One region of the Xanthomonas sp. SS genome, then DNA from elsewhere that is predicted to be linked to it. Evidence: predicted binding sites of a transcription regulator. Region 1 holds the regulator's gene; the other holds the start of a gene.
The links. The regulator FliA, encoded in region 1, starts transcription of late flagellar genes. The targets are predictions, from matches to a motif close to TAAAGTTTNNCNNNCNNNGGCCGATAA.
Positions count from the first base shown of each region.

Region 2: HEP74_RS21520 (methyl-accepting chemotaxis protein) is a predicted target of FliA. The motif match lies at 4,215-4,241, and genes of this name have one in related genera.

Region 1 is NZ_CP051190.1:2,669,325-2,677,994, reverse strand. It holds gene HEP74_RS11120 (chemotaxis protein CheW) at 1-226, opposite strand, end outside; gene HEP74_RS11115 (ParA family protein) at 223-1,005, opposite strand; gene motD (flagellar motor protein MotD) at 1,005-1,994, opposite strand; gene HEP74_RS11105 (flagellar motor protein) at 2,004-2,744, opposite strand; gene HEP74_RS11100 (chemotaxis protein CheA) at 3,054-4,787, opposite strand; gene HEP74_RS11095 (protein phosphatase CheZ) at 4,792-5,400, opposite strand; gene cheY (chemotaxis response regulator CheY) at 5,400-5,792, opposite strand; gene HEP74_RS11085 (RNA polymerase sigma factor FliA) at 5,811-6,560, opposite strand; gene HEP74_RS11080 (MinD/ParA family ATP-binding protein) at 6,557-7,441, opposite strand; partial or broken gene flhF (flagellar biosynthesis GTPase FlhF) at 7,428-8,670, opposite strand, start outside.
Region 2 is NZ_CP051190.1:5,127,854-5,136,523, reverse strand. It holds gene tatC (twin-arginine translocase subunit TatC) at 1-304, opposite strand, end outside; gene tatB (Sec-independent protein translocase protein TatB) at 301-852, opposite strand; gene tatA (Sec-independent protein translocase subunit TatA) at 869-1,096, opposite strand; gene HEP74_RS21535 (lipid-binding SYLF domain-containing protein) at 1,184-2,092, opposite strand; gene hemH (ferrochelatase) at 2,258-3,217, shown strand; gene HEP74_RS21525 (alpha/beta fold hydrolase) at 3,214-4,062, shown strand; gene HEP74_RS21520 (methyl-accepting chemotaxis protein) at 4,383-6,563, shown strand; gene HEP74_RS21515 (YgjP family zinc-dependent metalloprotease) at 7,261-8,040, opposite strand; gene HEP74_RS21510 (recombination-associated protein RdgC) at 8,633-8,670, opposite strand, start outside.

The sequences.
Region 1 (8,670 bases):
TGCCGGCCAGGGCCGGATCGGAATCGGCTTCGGCCAGTACAGCGATAGCGATTTCCTCCGCGGAGGGGACCACCGGCGCGGGCGCTTCGACGGCGCGCACCGGTTCCGGCGCCGGTGCGGCGCTGGCCGCGGCGAGCGTGGCCTGGCGTTCGGCGTCGCGCTCTTCGGCGATCACGTCGTGCAGCAGGCCTTCCAGATAGTCGTCGATGACCCCGGGCGTGTTCATGCGGCCTGCTCCATCGGCACGGCGTCGCTGGAGATCAACCATTCCAGCGCGCGGCGGTAGGCGGCCAGGCCGCGGCCGGGGTAGTCGCCCGGAACGCCGGCCACCGTCAACGCCTTGACGTTGCAGATCTTGGTGTCGACCGGGATCGCGTCTTCCCAGACCCGCTCGCCGTAGCTGTCCTGCATCTGCTTGAGGGTGTCGTTGCCGGCGCGGGTACGCTTGTCGAACAGGGTCGGCAGGATCGAGGCGGGCAGGGGACGGCGGCGCGAGCGCTCGACCATGTCCACGGTGCGAACCATGCTGGCCAGGCCGTGCAGTGCCAGCGGCTCGGCCTGGGTCGGGATGATCACCCGGTCGGCCGCGGCCAGCGCGTTGATCATCAGCAGGCCCAGGGTCGGCGGGCAATCGAGCAGGATGTAGTCGTGCTGGCCGGCATGCCGTGCCATCGCCTGCTGCAGCGCCAGGCCCAGCCCGGGCTGGTTGGCGCTGCGCCGCTCCAGCGTGGCCAGCGCGGTCTGCCCGCAGACGTAGCTCAGGCGCTCGATGGCGCTGTCGCGGGCCAGTGCGGCCAGGTCGCTCGGCGGCGTGGCGAACAGGTCCAGCACGCCGCTCGGCGGCGGATCCTGCGGCACGTCGAAGGCGCGGGTCAGCGAGGCGTGCGGATCGAGATCCAGCATCAGCACGCGGTGGCCGAGCATGGCCAGGCCACGGCCCAGCGCCAGCGTGCTGGTGGTCTTGCCCACGCCACCCTTCTGGTTGGCAATCGCCCAGATGCGCATCAGTTCACTCCTTCAATGGCGGCAGGTACCGCGCGGGGCTGGCCGGCATGGCCGGCAGCCACCGCGGCGGCATGTAGCGGGGTCGCCGGCGCGGCGCCGGCGGTATTGGTCAATCGGTCTTGCGGCGACGGCGTGCCGGTGGCGGCGATGGGTGCCGCGGCGCTGCCGCTGTCGGGACCGCCGGCGTCGGCCAGGATCACCAGCACCACGCGGCGGTTGGCGTTGCGGCCGGCCTGGCTGTCGTTGTCGGCACGCGGGCGGAACTCGCCGTAGCCGATCATCGACAGCCGCGACGGTTGCAGGCCCTGGTCGGCGAACAGGTGCACCACGCTGGCCGCGCGCGCCGCCGACAATTCCCAGTTCGACGGGAACTGCAGGGTGGCGATCGGGCTGTTGTCGGTATAACCCTCCACGCGCACGCCGTTGGGCACCGGCACCAGCACCTGCGCCAGCTGCGCCAGGGTGGCGCGGGCGCTCTGGTCCAGCGACGCGGAGCCGGAGCCGAACAGGATGTCGCTGTTGATCTCCACTTCGATCCACAGCCCGGCGTGGCGCACGGTGATCAGCTTCTTCTGGATCAGCGGCGCCAACGCGGCGCCGAGCCGGTCGGCGATGCCGTCGAGCTGGCGTTGCGCGCGCCGCAGCTGGTCCTCGTCGCGCAGCGCGCTGGCCGAGCGCAGCGGCGAGGCCGAGGGCAGCCGGTTCGGGTCGGGCAGGGACAGCGCCGGGCTGGACTTGATCGGGGTCGGGCGCGCGCCGCCCTGGCCCTGCATCAGGTGATCGCCGACCTGCACCGGGCTCATCGTCCGCGGCGCGCCGCCGAAGGCGGTGCTCATCGCGTCGGCCATGACCCGGTACTTGGCCTCGTTGACCGTGGACAGCGCGTACATCACCACGAAGAAGGCGAGCAGCAACGTCATCAGATCGGCATAGGGGATGGCCCATGCCTCATGGTTGACGTGATCTTCGTGCTGACGCTTGCGGGCCATAGTGGTGGGTCAATGCAAGAAGCCGGCCAGCTTCGATTCGATGTTGCGCGGGTTCTCGCCCTGGGCGATGGCGATGAGCCCTTCGATGATCATTTCGCGCTCGCCGCTGCTGTGCTTGATCACGCTCTTGAGCTTGCTGGCCATCGGCAGGAACAGCAAATTGGCCGAGGCGATGCCGTAGATGGTGGCGGTGAACGCGGCGGCGATGCCGTGGCCGAGCTTGCTCGGGTCGGCGAGGTTCTTCATCACCGCGATCAGGCCCAGCACCGCGCCGATGATGCCCAGCGTCGGCGCATAGATGCCCATGCCTTCGAACACCTTGGCCGCGGCCAGGTCGCAGTGTTCCTGGCCGTCCAGGTCGATTTCCAGCATGTGCCGGATCGATTCCGGCTCCACCCCGTCGACCAGCATCTGCAAACCCTTGCGCACGAACGGGTCGGGCTGCTGCTGCACCTGGTTCTCCAGGCCGAGCAGGCCCTGGCGGCGGGCGATGTTGCTCCACTCCACGATCTGCTGCAGCAGCGCCTGGCGATCGCTGGCCGGCGGATGCAGGATCCACTTGGCGATCTGGAACGCGCGCCTGAACACCGCCGGCGGGGTATGCACCAGGATTGCGGCGACGGTGCCGACGATCACGATCACGAACGCGGCCGGCGACCACAGCGCGGAAACGCCGGCGCCCTTGAGGATGCTGCCGCCGACCAGCGAGGCGATCGCCAACAGCAAGCCAATGAGACTGAGTTTGTCCATGCAGGAAATATCGGCAGCGAGGGGAGGGACTTGATGGGGCGGCCGGGATTGGGAGTCGGGATTGGGGATTCGAGACGCCCGGCCGGTGGCGGTCGAGCCGCGGATCGGCGAGCGCGCGGCACCCTGTAGGAGCGGCTTCAGCCGCGACGCGTTACAGGTAAGGCGTCGCGGCTGAAGCCGCTCCTACAGGAAAGCGCGGCTGGCAACCGCCGTTGAACTTACCGGCAGGCCGATGACACTTTGGGTGTCGCATCGCCAGCCAGCGATCCGCACCGGGACAGCCTTCGAATCCCCAATCCCGGCCTTCGATCAGCTCTTCAACCCATCCACATCTAGGATCAACGCCAGCCGGCCATCGCCGATCAGGGTCGCGCCGGCGTAGCCAGGCAGGCCGCGCAGTGCGCGCGGCAGCGGCTTGATCACCACTTCCTCGCGGCCGCGGACCTGGTCTACGACCAGGCCCATGCGCGATTCGCCGGCCTGCAGCACCACCACGGTCAGCAGCGGCAGTTCCGGCGCTTCGATGTTCAACCAGTGGCGCAGGTCCACCAGCGGCAAGGTATGCGATTGCCGGTCGAGTACGGCGCGGCCGTCGAACCAGCCCAGCGCGCGGCGCGGCGCGTGCAGCACTTCCACCACGCGCGCCAGCGGCAGCGCATAGACGGTGTCGCCGGCCTGCACCAGCAGGGTCGGCAGGATCGCCAGGGTCAGCGGCACGCGGATCAGGAAGCGGCTGCCGCGGCCCAGTTCGGACTGGATCTGGATCTGCCCGCTGAGTTCGCGGATGCGCGACTGCACCACGTCCATGCCGACGCCGCGGCCGGAGATGTCGGTGACTTCGGACTTGGTCGAGAAACCGGGCAGGAACACCAGGTGCAGGCATTCCTCGGTGGTCAGGCGCGCGGCGGCTTCCGGATCGATCAGGCCCTTCTCGCGCGCCTTCTGCCGCAGGCGTTCGGGGTCGATGCCGGCGCCGTCGTCCTGCACTTCGATGCTGACGTAGTCGCCTTCCTGCTGCGCCGACAGGCGCACGTGGCCGCCGCGCGGCTTGCCGGTGGCTTCGCGCAGCGCCGGCGTCTCGATGCCGTGGTCGATCGCGTTGCGCACCAGGTGCACCAGCGGATCGGCCAGCGCCTCGACCAGGTTGCGGTCCAGTTCGGTGTCGGCGCCGATCAGTTCCAGGTCCACTTCCTTGTTCAGGGAGCGGGCGACGTCGCGCGCGACCTTGGGGAAGCGCGAGAACACCTTGCCGACCGGCTGCATGCGGGTGCGCATCACCGCCGATTGCAGGCGCGAGGTGGCGATGTCCAGGCTGCTGACCGCGCGGTCCAGTTCTTCGTCGCGCAGGCGCACGCGCAGGGTCTTGAGCCGGTTGCGCGACAGCACCAGTTCGCCGATCAGGTTGACGATCGCGTCCAGGCGCTTGGTGTCCACGCGCACGGTGTGTTCGGGTTCGGCGGCTTTGGCCGGCGCACCTGCGGGCTTGGCGCTCGGCGCCGGCCGCGGCGCGGCGGCCGGTACTGGCAGCGCGGCTGGCGCGGCGCCGCCGTGCAGCTGGTCGAGCAACGCTTCGAATTCGTCGTCGTCGATCATGTCGCTGTTGCCGCCTGCGGCGGGCAGCGGCGCGGCGACGGCGGCCTTGGCGCTGGGCGCGGCGGTTTCTTCGCCGCTGGTGGCGAACTGCGCGATCAGCTGCTGCGGCGCGCGCGGCGGTTCGCTGCCGCTGCCGAATGCGTCGAGCATCGACTGCAGGTAGTCCAGCGACTGCTGCGCGGCGTCGAAGTGCCGCGCCTGCAAGGTGGCCTGGCCGGCGCGGGCCTGGCCCAGGGTGTCCTCGGCGGCGTGGCACAGCTCGACCATGGCGTTGATCGCCAGAAAGCCGGCGCCGCCCTTGAGCGTGTGGAAACCGCGGAATACCGCGTTGAGCTGGTCGCTGTCCTCGGGCGCCTGCTCCAGCGACACCAACTGCTCGCCGAGCCGGTCCAGGATTTCCTGGGCCTCGATGATGAAGTCGGCAGCGATGTCGTCGGGGACGGCGCTCATGGCATTACAGTCCCAGTCCGGACAGCAGGTCGTCGGCGTCGTTCTGCGACACGCCGTGGCGGTCCAGTCCGGCCAGCGCCGGGCCGGCCAGGCTGCCATCGGGCTTCTTGTCTTCCTTCGGCGGCAGGCCGAGCGCGCCGAAGCCCTCGTGCACGCGGCGCACGATGGTCGCCACGCGGCGGATGATCTGCCCGGTCAGGTCCTGGAAGCTCTGCGCCAGGGCCATCTCGGTGAGGTTGTGGCGGATCTTGTCGAGGATCTCGCCCTGGTCGCCGGTCAGCCCGCCGGCGCGCAGCTGTTCGGCCAGCGCGCGGCATTCCTCGGCCAGGTCCAGGGTGCGGTGGCTGGCCTTCTCGGTCATCTCCACCACGTGGTCCAGGCGCGAGCAGGCGTCGTCCAGTTCGCCGGCTTCGCTGGGAATGACCGGCAGCTCGCCGAGCGCCTGGCCCAGGTCGCGCGCCAGCCGGCTCAGGCCCTGCATCATCGGCCGCGTGCGCCAGGCGGCGAGCGTGTCGATTTCCTTGCGCCAGGCGGTTTCGTCGCCGCGCTCCAGTGCGTCCAGCGCACCTTGCAGGCGTTCGATCAGGGCGCTGCGTTCGGCGGTGGCTTGCATCAGGCGGTCGCTCCCAGGCGTTCGAAGATCTTGCCCAGCTTCTCCTGCAACGTCTGCGCGGTGAACGGCTTGATGATGTAGCCGTTCACGCCGCACTGCGCCGCCTCGATGATCTGCTCGCGCTTGGCCTCGGCGGTCACCATCAGCACCGGCAGGTGCTTGAGCTTGTCGTCGGCACGGATGTTGCGCAGCAGGTCGATGCCGGTCATGCCGGGCATGTTCCAGTCGGTGACCACGAACTCGAACGGTGCCGAGCGCAGCGCAGCCAGCGCACTGTTGCCGTCTTCGGCCTCTGCAGTGTTGGTGAAGCCCAGATCGCCGAGCAGATTCTTGACGATGCGCCGCATCGTCGAGAAATCGTCCACGATCAAAATCCGCATGTTCTTGTTCACCGCTAACTCCCTTGGGTCTTATTCTTCGTCTTCCAGGCCGGCGTCTGCCGCTTCGAACGCTTTCAAGCGTCCGCGCAAGCGTACCGTGGCCTGGCCGTGGATCTGGCAGACGCGCGACTCGCTGACACCGAGCACCGCGCCGATTTCCTTCAAGTTCAATTCTTGTTCGTAGTACAGAGACAGTACCAGCTGCTCGCGCTCGGGCAGCAGCGCGATCGCCTTGCCCAGTTCGCGCCCGAACTCGCTGCGCTCGAGCATCTGCTGCGGATTGGGCCCGCCCTTGGCGATGGTGTCCAGCTCGCCGTGGTCTTCGACCCGCGATTCCAGGCTCAGCACCTGGCCGCGCGCGGCATCTTCCATCAATCGCAGGTATTCGGGAAGCGGCATGTCCATCGCGGCGGCCACTTCGTTGGCGGCGGCGGCGCGGCCGGTGCTCTGCTCGATCTTGCGGATCGCCGAGGCGGCGTCGCGGGCGCGGCGGTGCACCGAACGCGGCACCCAGTCGCCGCGGCGGATCTCATCGATCATCGAGCCGCGGATGCGGATCGAGGCGTAGGTCTCGAACGAGGCGCCCTGGTCGGCGTCGTAGCTGCGCGAGGCCTCGATCAGGCCGATCATGCCGGCCTGGATCAGGTCGTCGATCTCGACGCTGGCCGGCAGTCGCGCCGCCAGGTGGTGGGCGATGCGCCGCACCAGGTCCGAATGCTGGGCGATGTAGTCGTTGGAGCTGTTGCGCTGCACGGCGCGGTATTGGGCGGCGGCGTTCATGCGGCGACCCCCCGCTGGATGATCCGTTCGACGAAGAACTCGACGTTGCCGCGCGGCACGGTCGGCGCCTGCCAGCGCGAGGTGCGGCGGGCGATCTCGGCGATCGCCTGCGCCGACGGGCTGGACGGGTAGGCCTTGACCACCGGCTGCTGGCGCTGCACCGCCAGGCGCAGCCAGTCGTCCTGCGGCACGCAGCCCAGGTAATTCAGCGACACGTCGCCGAGGAACTTCTCGCACACCCGGCTCAGCTTGTCGTACAGCAGGCGGCCTTCGTTGAGGTCGCGGACCATGTTGGCCACGATCTGCACCCGGTCCACGCCGCGTTCGCGCGACAGCACCTTGATCAGCGCGTAGGCGTCGGTGATCGAGGCCGGTTCGTCGCAGACCACCACCACCGCGTCCTGCGCGGCCTGGCAGAAGGTCAGCACGCTGTCGGTGATGCCGGCGGCGGTGTCGATGATCATCACGTCCAGCTCGCGCTTGAGCTCGGAGAACACGTTGACCAGGCCGACGTGCTGGGCCGGCGGCAGCTCGGCCATGTGCCGGCGACCGGAGGCGGCGGGCACCACCATCAGCCCGTTGGGCATGTCGATCAGCACCTCTTCCAGGGTGCAGCGCCCGGCGACCAGGTCGGCCAGGGTGAATTTGGGGGTCAGCCCGAGCAGCACGTCGACGTTGGCCAGGCCAAGGTCGGCGTCCAGCAGCAGGGTGCGCTTGCCCATGTCGGCCAGCGCCATCGACAGGTTGACCGAGATGTTGGTCTTGCCGACGCCGCCCTTGCCGCCGGTCACGGCGATCGTGCGCACCGGGCCCAGCGGTTCGCTGCGCGTTGCCGACAGGGGGAAGGCATTGGTCAGATTGGCGTAATCACGCGACGGCATGGTTCTGCTCCGGAGTACAGGGCTTATCGGCAGCGCGCCGCAAATCTTCAAGGCGCAATACCAGGCTGGCGGCGTTGGCGCGGTGCAGGTCGTCCGGCACGCGCTGACCATCGGTCACCCAGGTGATGGGAAGCCGGTGGTCCGCGACCACCGACAGGGCACTGCCAAACCGCCCGGTTTCGTCAAGCTTGGTCAAGATCACCCCCTGCGGATCGGCGCCGGCAAACCGGCGCACCACCTCGTCCAGGTCGGAGAAATGAGCGTTGGCAGGGAGTACTAGCAAGGACCGGACCACTCGCGAGGCGCGCAGCCAGTGCAGCTGTGCGGCCAGGGCGCGGTCGCGCTGGCCCATGCCGGCGGTGTCGATCAGCACCAGCTTGTAGTCGCGCAGGCGCTCCAGCAGCTGCTGCAGGGCGGCGTCGCTGTCGGCCTCGTGCACGGCGATGCCGAGCTGGCGGCCGTAGCTGTGCAGCTGTTCGCGGCCGCCGACGCGGATGGTGTCGGTGGTGACCAGGGCCACGTCGCGGGCGGCGTGGCGCTCCAGGAAGCGCGAGGCCAGCTTGGCGATGGTGGTGGTCTTGCCGGCGCCGGTGGGGCCGATCAGGGCGATCACGCCGCCTTCCTCGATCGGATCCAGCGGGGCGATCGGCAGGCGCTTGGACAGCAGCCCCAGCATCAGCCCGCGGCCGCGGTGCAGTTCCAGGTCGGCGGGGATCTGCATCACCACGTCGCGGGTCAGGCCGCTGTCGAAGCCGTAGTCGTCCATCAGCTCCAGCGCCTGGGCGCGCACCGGCGAGCCGCGCAGGCGTTCGTCGGTGAGCCGGTTCATCTCGCGCTCGATCATCTGCCGCATCAGCGCCAGTTCGTCGCGCAGCTGAGTCAATTGTTCGTCGTTCTGCGCGACGGGGAAGCTGGCCACCGGCGCCAGCGTCGGCGGCGCCGGGATCCCGGCGCTGGCCGCAGGCGCGGCGGCCGGCAGCGGCACGACGTTCGCGGCGCTAGTCGCGGCGGCCGGGGTCAGCGACACGGCGGCGATGTCTTCCAGCCAGGCCGGCACCTCGGCGGCGATCGCGGCGGCGCTGGCGGCGGCGGCCGGGGCGGCCGGGGCGGCGAACGGGCTGGGCATCGGCACGCTGATCGGTGCGTTGCGGAACACGTCCTCGGAATGCGGAATTCGGCGAAGGGGGCGTCGGCGGGGACCGGGCAGGGGCCCGCGGCGCGGCGGCGGG
Region 2 (8,670 bases), 2.5 Mb from region 1:
GCTGGTACAGGCCCGGGGCGACGAACGCCCAGGCCTGGTACAGCAGCCACGGCACGGCGATGAACACGCCTACGAAGAAGGTCAGCTTGAGCGGGGCGAACACCGCGCCGGCCGGGTGGGTGGCGATCACGCTCTGCCCGATCGGCAGCTGCGCCAGCATCGGCGCGGCCAGCCAGGTGTAGATGGGCTTGGAGAAGGGCAGCAGCGCCAGCACCACCACGCCCAGGCCGATCAGCGCGCGCACCAGGCGCGCGCGCAATTCGACCAGATGCTCGATCAGGCTGCTTTCGGCTTCCGGATTCATCGCGGCACCTCAGGGTCGCCGCTGAGCGGTGCGGCGCCAGGCGCCGGCGGTGTGGGGGCCGACTCGTGCGCGGCGGGCGGCGGTGCGTCGCTTGCTGCGTGCGGATGCGCATGCGCGGCTGGAGCCGCTGGCGCGGTAGCCGGCACCGCTGGGGCAGCGGCGGGAGCGCCCGACGACGGCAACGCTTCCGGCGCTGGCGCCGTCGGCTGCGGCTCGCTGGCCGCAGGCGCGGCCTCGGCCAGCGGTTCCGGTCCGGTCGGGTCGATCTCCCGGCGCAGCGCGTCGGTCTCGCGCTGCAACTGCTGGCCGCTGTCGCGCAGCTGCGATTCGGCCTGGCGCAGCGAGGCCTGCACGTCCTGCAGGCTGCGCTTGAGTTCCTCGGCTTCCAGTTCGCGTTCCAGTTCCTGCTTCACCGAGTCCCACTGCGCGCGCGCGCGGCGCACCCACAGGCCGGCGAAGCGCGCTGCCTTGGGCAGGCGTTCCGGGCCGAGCACCACCAGCGCCACCACTGCGATCAGCAGCAGTTCGCTGAATCCGATATCGAACACGCCGACAGCGTCCTATTCAGCGCGCGTCGCGGTCGCGCTCGGCCTGGGTCTCGCGGGACTGCTCGCTGCTGCGCGACTCGTCGCCGAGCTGGCCGGCGGGTTTGTCCTCGTCGCGCATGCCTTTCTTGAATTCCTTGACCGCACTGCCCAGATCCTTGGCGCCGCTGGTCAGCCGCTTGGTGCCGAACACCAGCAGCACGATCACCAGCACGACAAGCCAGTGCCAGATGCTAAAACCGCCCATGATCCGCTCGCAGAGAAGTCGTAAGGAATAAAGAGGATAACGCACCGCGCCGCGGTGCGTTCAGTGCCGCACGCGGTGCCGCGGATTCTAGTGGTTGCCGTCCAGCGACTCGGTGCGGATCTCGCCTTCGGACACAGGCTGGAAGCCCTGCTGCGGCGGTGTCTGCGGCGGGGCGTGCAACGGCGCGGTGCTGGCGCCGTCGGCGGCGGCCGGTTCGGCGACCGGCGGCGGTGCGGCCTGCGCCGACGCTTGCGGCCGCGGCGGCGGCGGCGTGGCGGTGCGTCCGGCGCTGTCGGTGCCGCGGTTCTGCCGCGCGGCGTAGGTCGCTTCCTCGAGCTTGTCGCGGAACGCGACCACGTCGTTGGACGGCAGGCCGGTGGTGCGGCCTTCGAAGATCATGCGCGGGGTGGTGTTGCTGCCGTACACGTTGAGGTCGGCGGCATCGTCGATCTGCAGCGCCGCGCCGTCCAGCGCCACGCCGGCGAACAGGCCGCGCGCGCGCGACCACGACCAGATCTCGGCCTTGAGCTGGCCGTCGGTGGCGGCCGACGCATTGCGCCCGACCGGGCCGGCGGCCACGCCGGCATCGGCGCCGAGGGTGAACTTGCCGTTGACGATGTTGTCCAGGCTGCGGTCGTTGCGGAACACCAGCACCACGTCGGAGGACTGCACGCCGACCTGGAAGCCGATGCTGCCGCCGGTGAGCTTGACGAACACCGGGTTGGACCAGGTGCCGTCGGGGCGCTTGACCGACATCAGGCCGTGGCCGCGGCGGCCGCCGATGACCAGGCCGGCCTTGAGCGTGTCCGGGATCACCACGATCGCGCGGCCCTCGTCGAGCAGCTTGTCGGGAATGGATTGCTCCGGGATCTCCTGGATGTCGCTCAGCACGCGCAGCGCGTTGCGGGCGCGCTCGTCTTCTTCCGGGCCGGCCACGGCGTGGCCGACGAACAGCGTGGTACTCAACAACAGGGCGAGGCGCGGCAGGCGGGGCATGGCGGGCTTCCGAAATAGGTCCGCAGCAAGATACTGCAAGTCCTTGAACTTAGTCACAGCGCAATGAATCGGCAATGAGTGCGCGCGGCGCTGCGCGGGCGCATCGATCGTTGCGATAGACACGATCGCGGCGCGCGGGGCGGGCGCCTCTGCCACAATGCGTGGATGAGCGACGCACCCGAGACCGCCGTGCTGGTGGTGAATCTAGGCACGCCCGAGGCGCCGACCGCGCCTGCGGTCGCCCGTTACCTGGCCGAATTCCTCGGCGACAAACGCGTGGTCGCCATCCCCAAGCTGTTCTGGTGGCCGCTGCTGAACTGGGTGATCCTGCCGCGGCGCTCGCCGCGTTCGGCGGAGAAGTACGCGCTGGTGTGGCTGCCGGAAGGCTCGCCGCTGGCGGTGTACACCCGGCGCCTGACCGAGGGCATGCAGCGCGAACTGCCCGGGCACCGCGTGGCCTGGGCGATGCGCTACGGCACCCCGGCGCTGGCGCCGGCACTGGACGCGCTGCGCGACGGCGGCGTGGGCCGGATCGTGGTGCTGCCGCTGTACCCGCAGTATTCGACCACCACCACCGCCTCGATCGAGGACGTGGTGCAGGCCTGGCAGGCGCGCAATCCGCAGCTGCCGGTGACCCTGATCGAGGACTATCCGACCGACCCGGCCTGGGTCGAGGCGGTGGCCGACAGCGTGCGCGCGCACTGGGCGCAGCACGGCCGCGGCGAGACCCTGTTCTTCTCCTTCCATGGCCTGCCGCAGCGCGTGGCCAACAACGGCGACCCGTATCCGCAACGCTGCGAGGCCAGCGCGCAGGCGATTGCCGCGGCGCTGGGCCTGGGCGCCAACGAATGGCAGCTCGGCTACCAGTCGCGCTTCGGCGCCGAGCGCTGGCTGCAGCCGTATGCGGAGCCGAGCCTGTGGCAGCTGGCCGAGCAGGGCACCAAGCGGGTCGACGTGATCTGCCCGGGCTTCGCTACCGACTGCCTGGAGACGCTGGAAGAAGTGGCGATGGGCTTCGTCGAGACCTGCGCCGCGCGCGGCATGCAGGTGCGCTACATCCCCTGCCTCAACGACGCCCCGGCGCACGCGCGCGCGCTGGCGCAGCTGGCCGCCCGCGCCGCATGACGCTGCGCACCTTCGCCTGCCCGTCGCGGGTAGGCACGCTGGCCGGTCTGCGCAGCGGCGATCCGCACGGGCCCAAGGTGCTGGCGGTGCATGGCTGGCTGGACAACGCCGCCAGCTTCGTGCCGCTGAGCGCGCAGCTGCCGCAGCTGGACCTGGTGATGCTGGACCTGCCCGGCCACGGCCACAGCGAACCGTTGCCGGCCGGCGCCGACTATCTGCTGACCGGCGCGCTGCATCCGCTGCTGGACGCGGCCGACGCGCTGGGCTGGGAGCGCTTCGCGGTGATCGGCCATTCGATGGGCGCGGCGATCGCCAGCACCCTGGCCGCGGCGGCGCCGCAGCGCATCGAGAAGCTGGTCGCGATCGAAATGCTCGGCGGCCTGGCCGAGACCGTGGAGGGCACCCTGGAACGCCTGCGCGACAGCGTCGCCGCGACCCGCCGCGCCAACGCCAGCGCCTCGCCGCTGCGCGTGTTCCCCGACCTGGCCGCGCCGGTGCGCGCGCGGATGTTGGCCAACCAGCTCAGCGAGCCGGCGGCGCGACTGCTGGTGGAGCGCGGGGTCGAGGCGGTGGAGGGCGGCTACGTGTGGCGCAGCGACCGGCGCCTGACCCTGCCCACCGCGGTGCGGCTGAGCGAGGCGCAGGTGCAGGCGCTGCTGGCCGGCATCGACTGCCCCGCGCGGGTGATCTACGCCGACCCGGCGCAGCCGTATTTCCCCGAGCCGTTGCGCAACGAACGTGCGGCGCGGTTGCGCCATGGCCGCGTGCACGTGCTGCCCGGCACCCATCACCTGCACATGGAGCAGCCGGCCGCGGTGGCGGCGCTGTTGCACGACTTCTTCTGAGCCGCCGGCCGGCGCTGTTGCGCCGCCCTGCCATCGCGGCATCGTGCGACCGCCGCAGTGGGACGCTGCGCCGCTCGCCCGAACCGACGCCGTCGCACGTCCAGCACACGCCCTCGAACGTCAACGCGTGCACGAACGGCGCCAGCGCCTGCTCAAGTTCCCGGCATTGCCGCCGATAAATGCCTGGGACGCGCGGCACGCCGCGGTTGCGATCCACCCGGCGTCACAGTTCGTCATGTTGTCGTAGGCCGGTCGCGTTTCGGTAAAGCTTGGTGGCCAGGGTACGCGTGGGCAATTGCGCCCGAACCTTCCCCGCCCCGATGATCCGTCTCCTTCGCCGTTATCCCGTCGGTCCCCGACTGACCTTCGCCTTCGCAGCCCTGCTGCTGCTCTGCGGCGCACTGATCGTCGCCAGCCTGGCCTCGATGGCCATGGCGCGCCGCCAGCTCGACGACATCAGCCTGGACAAGATGGAGAAGATCCGGCTGTCCGATGCCATGGTCACCGCCCAGGCGCGGCTGGAAATCGGCCTGCTCAACGATGTGATCCTGACCAACCCCGACGAGAAGCGCGAGATCGTGCGCGCGATCGACCAGGCCGCGCGCGACTACGCGCAGGTGCGCCGCAAGCTGTTCGCGATGCGCCTGGATCCGGCCGACCGCACCGGCGCGCAGCGCCGCGCCGCGATCGACCAGGCCTATGTCCAGGTGCAGCCGTTCCAGACCCAGGTGCTGGCGCTGGCCGCCGACAACCAGAACCTGGACGCGCAGACCCTGCACCTGTACACGCTGCAGCCGTTGCTGGCGAACTGGCAGCAGGCGATCCAGCGCAATGCCACGCACCTGCGCTCGCTCAGCGACCAGGCGTATGCCGATGCGGTGACGACGATGGACCGCGCGCGCTGGATGCTGCTGATCGGCGGCGGCCTGCTGCTGGCGGTCAGCACCTGGCTGGGCTGGTGCATCACCCAGAGCCTGGTGCGGCCGCTGCGCGAAGGCACGCGGATCGCCGCGGCGATCGCCGCCGGTCGGCTCGACGCACCGCTGCCGGTGCACGGCAACGACGAGGCCGCCGAGCTGCTGCGCAGCATGCAGACCATGCAGGCGCAGTTGCGCGCGGTGCTCGCCGAGCAACGGCAGATGGCGCAGCGCCACGCCGCCGGCGCGGTCGCGCACCGCAGCGACGCGGCAGGGTTCCCGGGCGAATACGGGCAACTGCTGCACGATGCCAATGCGCTGGTCGATCTGCACGTGGGCACGGTGCAGTCCACGGTCGCGTTGATGCAGCGCTACGCCATCGGCGACCTCAGCGAGGACATGCCGCGCCTGCCCGGCGAGCAGGCGGCGATCTCCGACACCATGGACGCGATCAAGGCCAACCTCGGCGCGCTCAACCGCGACATCTGGCACCTGGCGGCGGCCGCGGCGGCCGGCGATTTCAGCGCGCGCGGCGACGTCGGCCGCCACCAGCACGATTTCCGCACCATGCTGGAAAGCCTGAACCAGCTGATGGCGACCGTGGACGGCAACCTCGGCGCGCTGTCGACGCTGCTGCGCGCGATCGCCTGCGGCGACCTGGGCGTGCGCATGCACGGCGAATTCCATGGCGTGTTCGCGGGCATGCGCGACGACGCCAACGCCACCGCCGACCAGCTGGCGGGGATCGTGGCCGGCATCCAGCAGGCGGCGGCGGCGATCGACAGCGAGGCCGGCGCCATCGCCGGCGGGCATCAGGACCTGTCGCGCCGCAGCGCCGAGCAGGCCGGCGCGCTGGAGCGCACCGCGGCATCGGCGGCGCAACTGACCGAGACGGTCAAACAGAACGCCGCGCACGCGGACCAGGCCAACCAGCTGGCGACCGTCGCGGCGTCGGTCGCGCGCCAGGGCGGCGCGGCGATCGACGAAGCGGTGGCGGCGATGCAGGGCGTGCAGGGCTCGTCGCGCAAGATCGGCGAGATCATCGCGGTGATCGACAGCATCGCGTTCCAGACCAACATCCTGGCCCTGAACGCGGCGGTGGAGGCGGCGCGTGCCGGCGAGCAGGGGCGCGGCTTCGCCGTCGTCGCCAGCGAGGTACGCGCGCTGGCGCAGCGCTCGGCCGGCGCGGCGAAAGAGATCAAGACGCTGATCGAAGCCTCCCTGTCCCAGGTCGCGGTGGCCTCGGCGCAGGTCCACGGCGCCGGCCAGACCATGGGCCGGGTGCTGGCCTCGGTGCGCGAGGTCAACGACGTCGTGGCCGGAATCGCGGTGGCCTCGCAGGCGCAGTCGGCCGGCATCGAGCAGGTCGGCCAGGCGATGGCGCAGATGGACCGCAGCACGCAGCAGAACCTGGTGCTGGTGGAGCAGGCCACCGCGGCCTCGCATGCGCTGGAACAGCAGGCCGGCACGCTGGCCGCGGCGGTGGCGGTGTTCCGGCTGCAGCCGGCGGTGCCGGAACGGCGGCCGGTGGCCGCTGCGCCGGTGTCAGTGCCTGCCGGGCTCGCCCTCGCCGTCGGCGGCTGAGCGGGTGGGCATAGCGCGTGGGCGGGGGGCCGTTGCAGGGGCGCTCCCGCTCGCGTGGCGCAGTGGATCGGCCTTACCTGGGCCGGCGGCTGAATGCGGCGCCTACACAACGCTTGTGAAGCTTGTGTGTAGAAAAAATTTCGCTTAAGTTCCCGCCACGCCTGCCGACAAAACAGGCATAGACGCGATACGTCTTGCGTACGCGGCCCGATCCCGGCGTCCTGACATGCCGGCGTAGCGCCGCTCGGACCGTATCGTTCGCTGGCGCCGGAGGTCGCGCCAGGTGTGAGGTAGGCGGGGAGAGGGGGCCTGCCGGGCGCTGCGCATGGAGTTCTTCTTCCGCAGCGCTGAGGCGAAACCCGCCGTCCTTCCGTTTTCTCCGATCTGTCCATCGCCGCGGCGCTGCGCGCCTCGATGCGCGCGATCCCTTCCCGAAGACGCCGCCGGATTCGCCCGGCGCGCTGCGACTGCGCGCCGGGCGGCCGTGTCGCACTACGCTGGCTGCCGGCCTGACAGGCCCAACTTGCAGGGCCGCTCTCATGGGTCCAGGCATGGCCGGCTTGCCGTCGTTGGGCACGCGGTGCATCGCGGCCGGCAGGTCGTCGCCCGGCGCTACGCCATCGTTCGGGCTGAAACAGCCTCCATGCTTTCCTGCGTTTCCTTGCCTCGTGGGCGCAACAACGGCGCGCGCGATGCCCTAGCTCAACAGCCGCCGCAGTTGCGCCTTCAGGCGCCGACCGTGCGCGTGGAAATAGTCGCGCTCGGCCCGCCAGGCCGGGAACCGCGCTTCCACCTCGCGCCAGAACGCCGGCGAGTGGTTGGCCTGCAGCAGATGGCACAGCTCGTGGACCAGCACGTACTCGAACGCCGAGGGCTGGCCCAGCACCAGCGCCAGATCCAGCGCCATCGAGCCGTCCGGCGCCAGCGAACCCCATTGCGAGGACATCACCTTCAGCCGCACCCGCGCCGGCGCGCGCGGCAGCGAGGGCAGGTACTTGGGCAGCCAGCGGCCGACGTCGGCGCGCGCCTGCGCTTCGTAGAACTCGCGCAGCGCGCGTGCGATCGCCGCATCGCCGGCACGCGCCGGCAATTGCAGTTCCGCCCCGTCGGCATCGACCTGCAGCCGCGCATAGCGGCCCTCGCTCCAGCGCAGCGGCAGGCGTTCGCCGCGCAGCGGCAGCCAGCCGGGCACGCCGCGCTGCAGGCCAGGCTCGTCGTCTTCGTCCTGGTAGCGCGCCAGCTGCTCGCCGAGCCAGTGCCGGTGCTCGAGCAGGAAGCGCTCGCCGGACACCAGGCTGGCGCGCAGCGGCAGAGTCAGGCGCGCGCCGCGTTCGTCGACGCTGAGCTTGATCCGCCGCGCGCGCGGGTCGCGCACGCGCAGCACCTCGATCTCGCGCTCGTCCAGCCGCAGGCGGACGAGGTCGCGTTCGACGGCCGCGGCGGGCGGCGCGATCAGGCGACGGAGGAAATCGGGCATGCGCACAGCATACCGCTCATGCGCACGCGCACGGTGACAGCGCGCACCGATCGCGCTGCATGCTTCAGCTGAGTTCCGGTCACGGTGGCCTGCGGGTCGTTCGGCAGCAGATCCGGACAGCGCACGCCAAGGCCCCTGTAGGAGCGGCTTCAGCCGCGACGAGCGAAGTGAGGAAGCTGGCCGGCTTGGCAGCAGTCGGGACTGAAGTCCCTCCCACAGTGCACCCAGCCGGCACGCCGAGATCCCTTGTGGGAGCGACTTCAGTCGCGACGAGCGGAGTCGGGAAGTTGTCCGGCTTCGGCAGCTGCCGGTCGGGGCTGAAGCCCCTCCTACAGTGCACCCAGCCGGTACGCCGAGGGTCCCTTGTGGGAGCGACTTCAGTCGCGACGAGCGAAGTCGGGAAGTTGTCCGGCTTCGGGAGCTGCTGGTCGGGGCTGAAGCCCCTCCTGCAGTGCACCCGGCCCAGCAGGCGCGCGGCTTGTGTAGGAGCGGCTTCAGCCGCGACGAACGCAGCCCGGAAATGGGCCGGCTGCGGTGCCTGTCTGGGCCGATGGCGCGAGGCGCGATCGGCCCAGATGTTGCCGGCCTCGCCTCAGGTCTCCGCCTTGCTCAGCTTCAACGCCTCTTCCA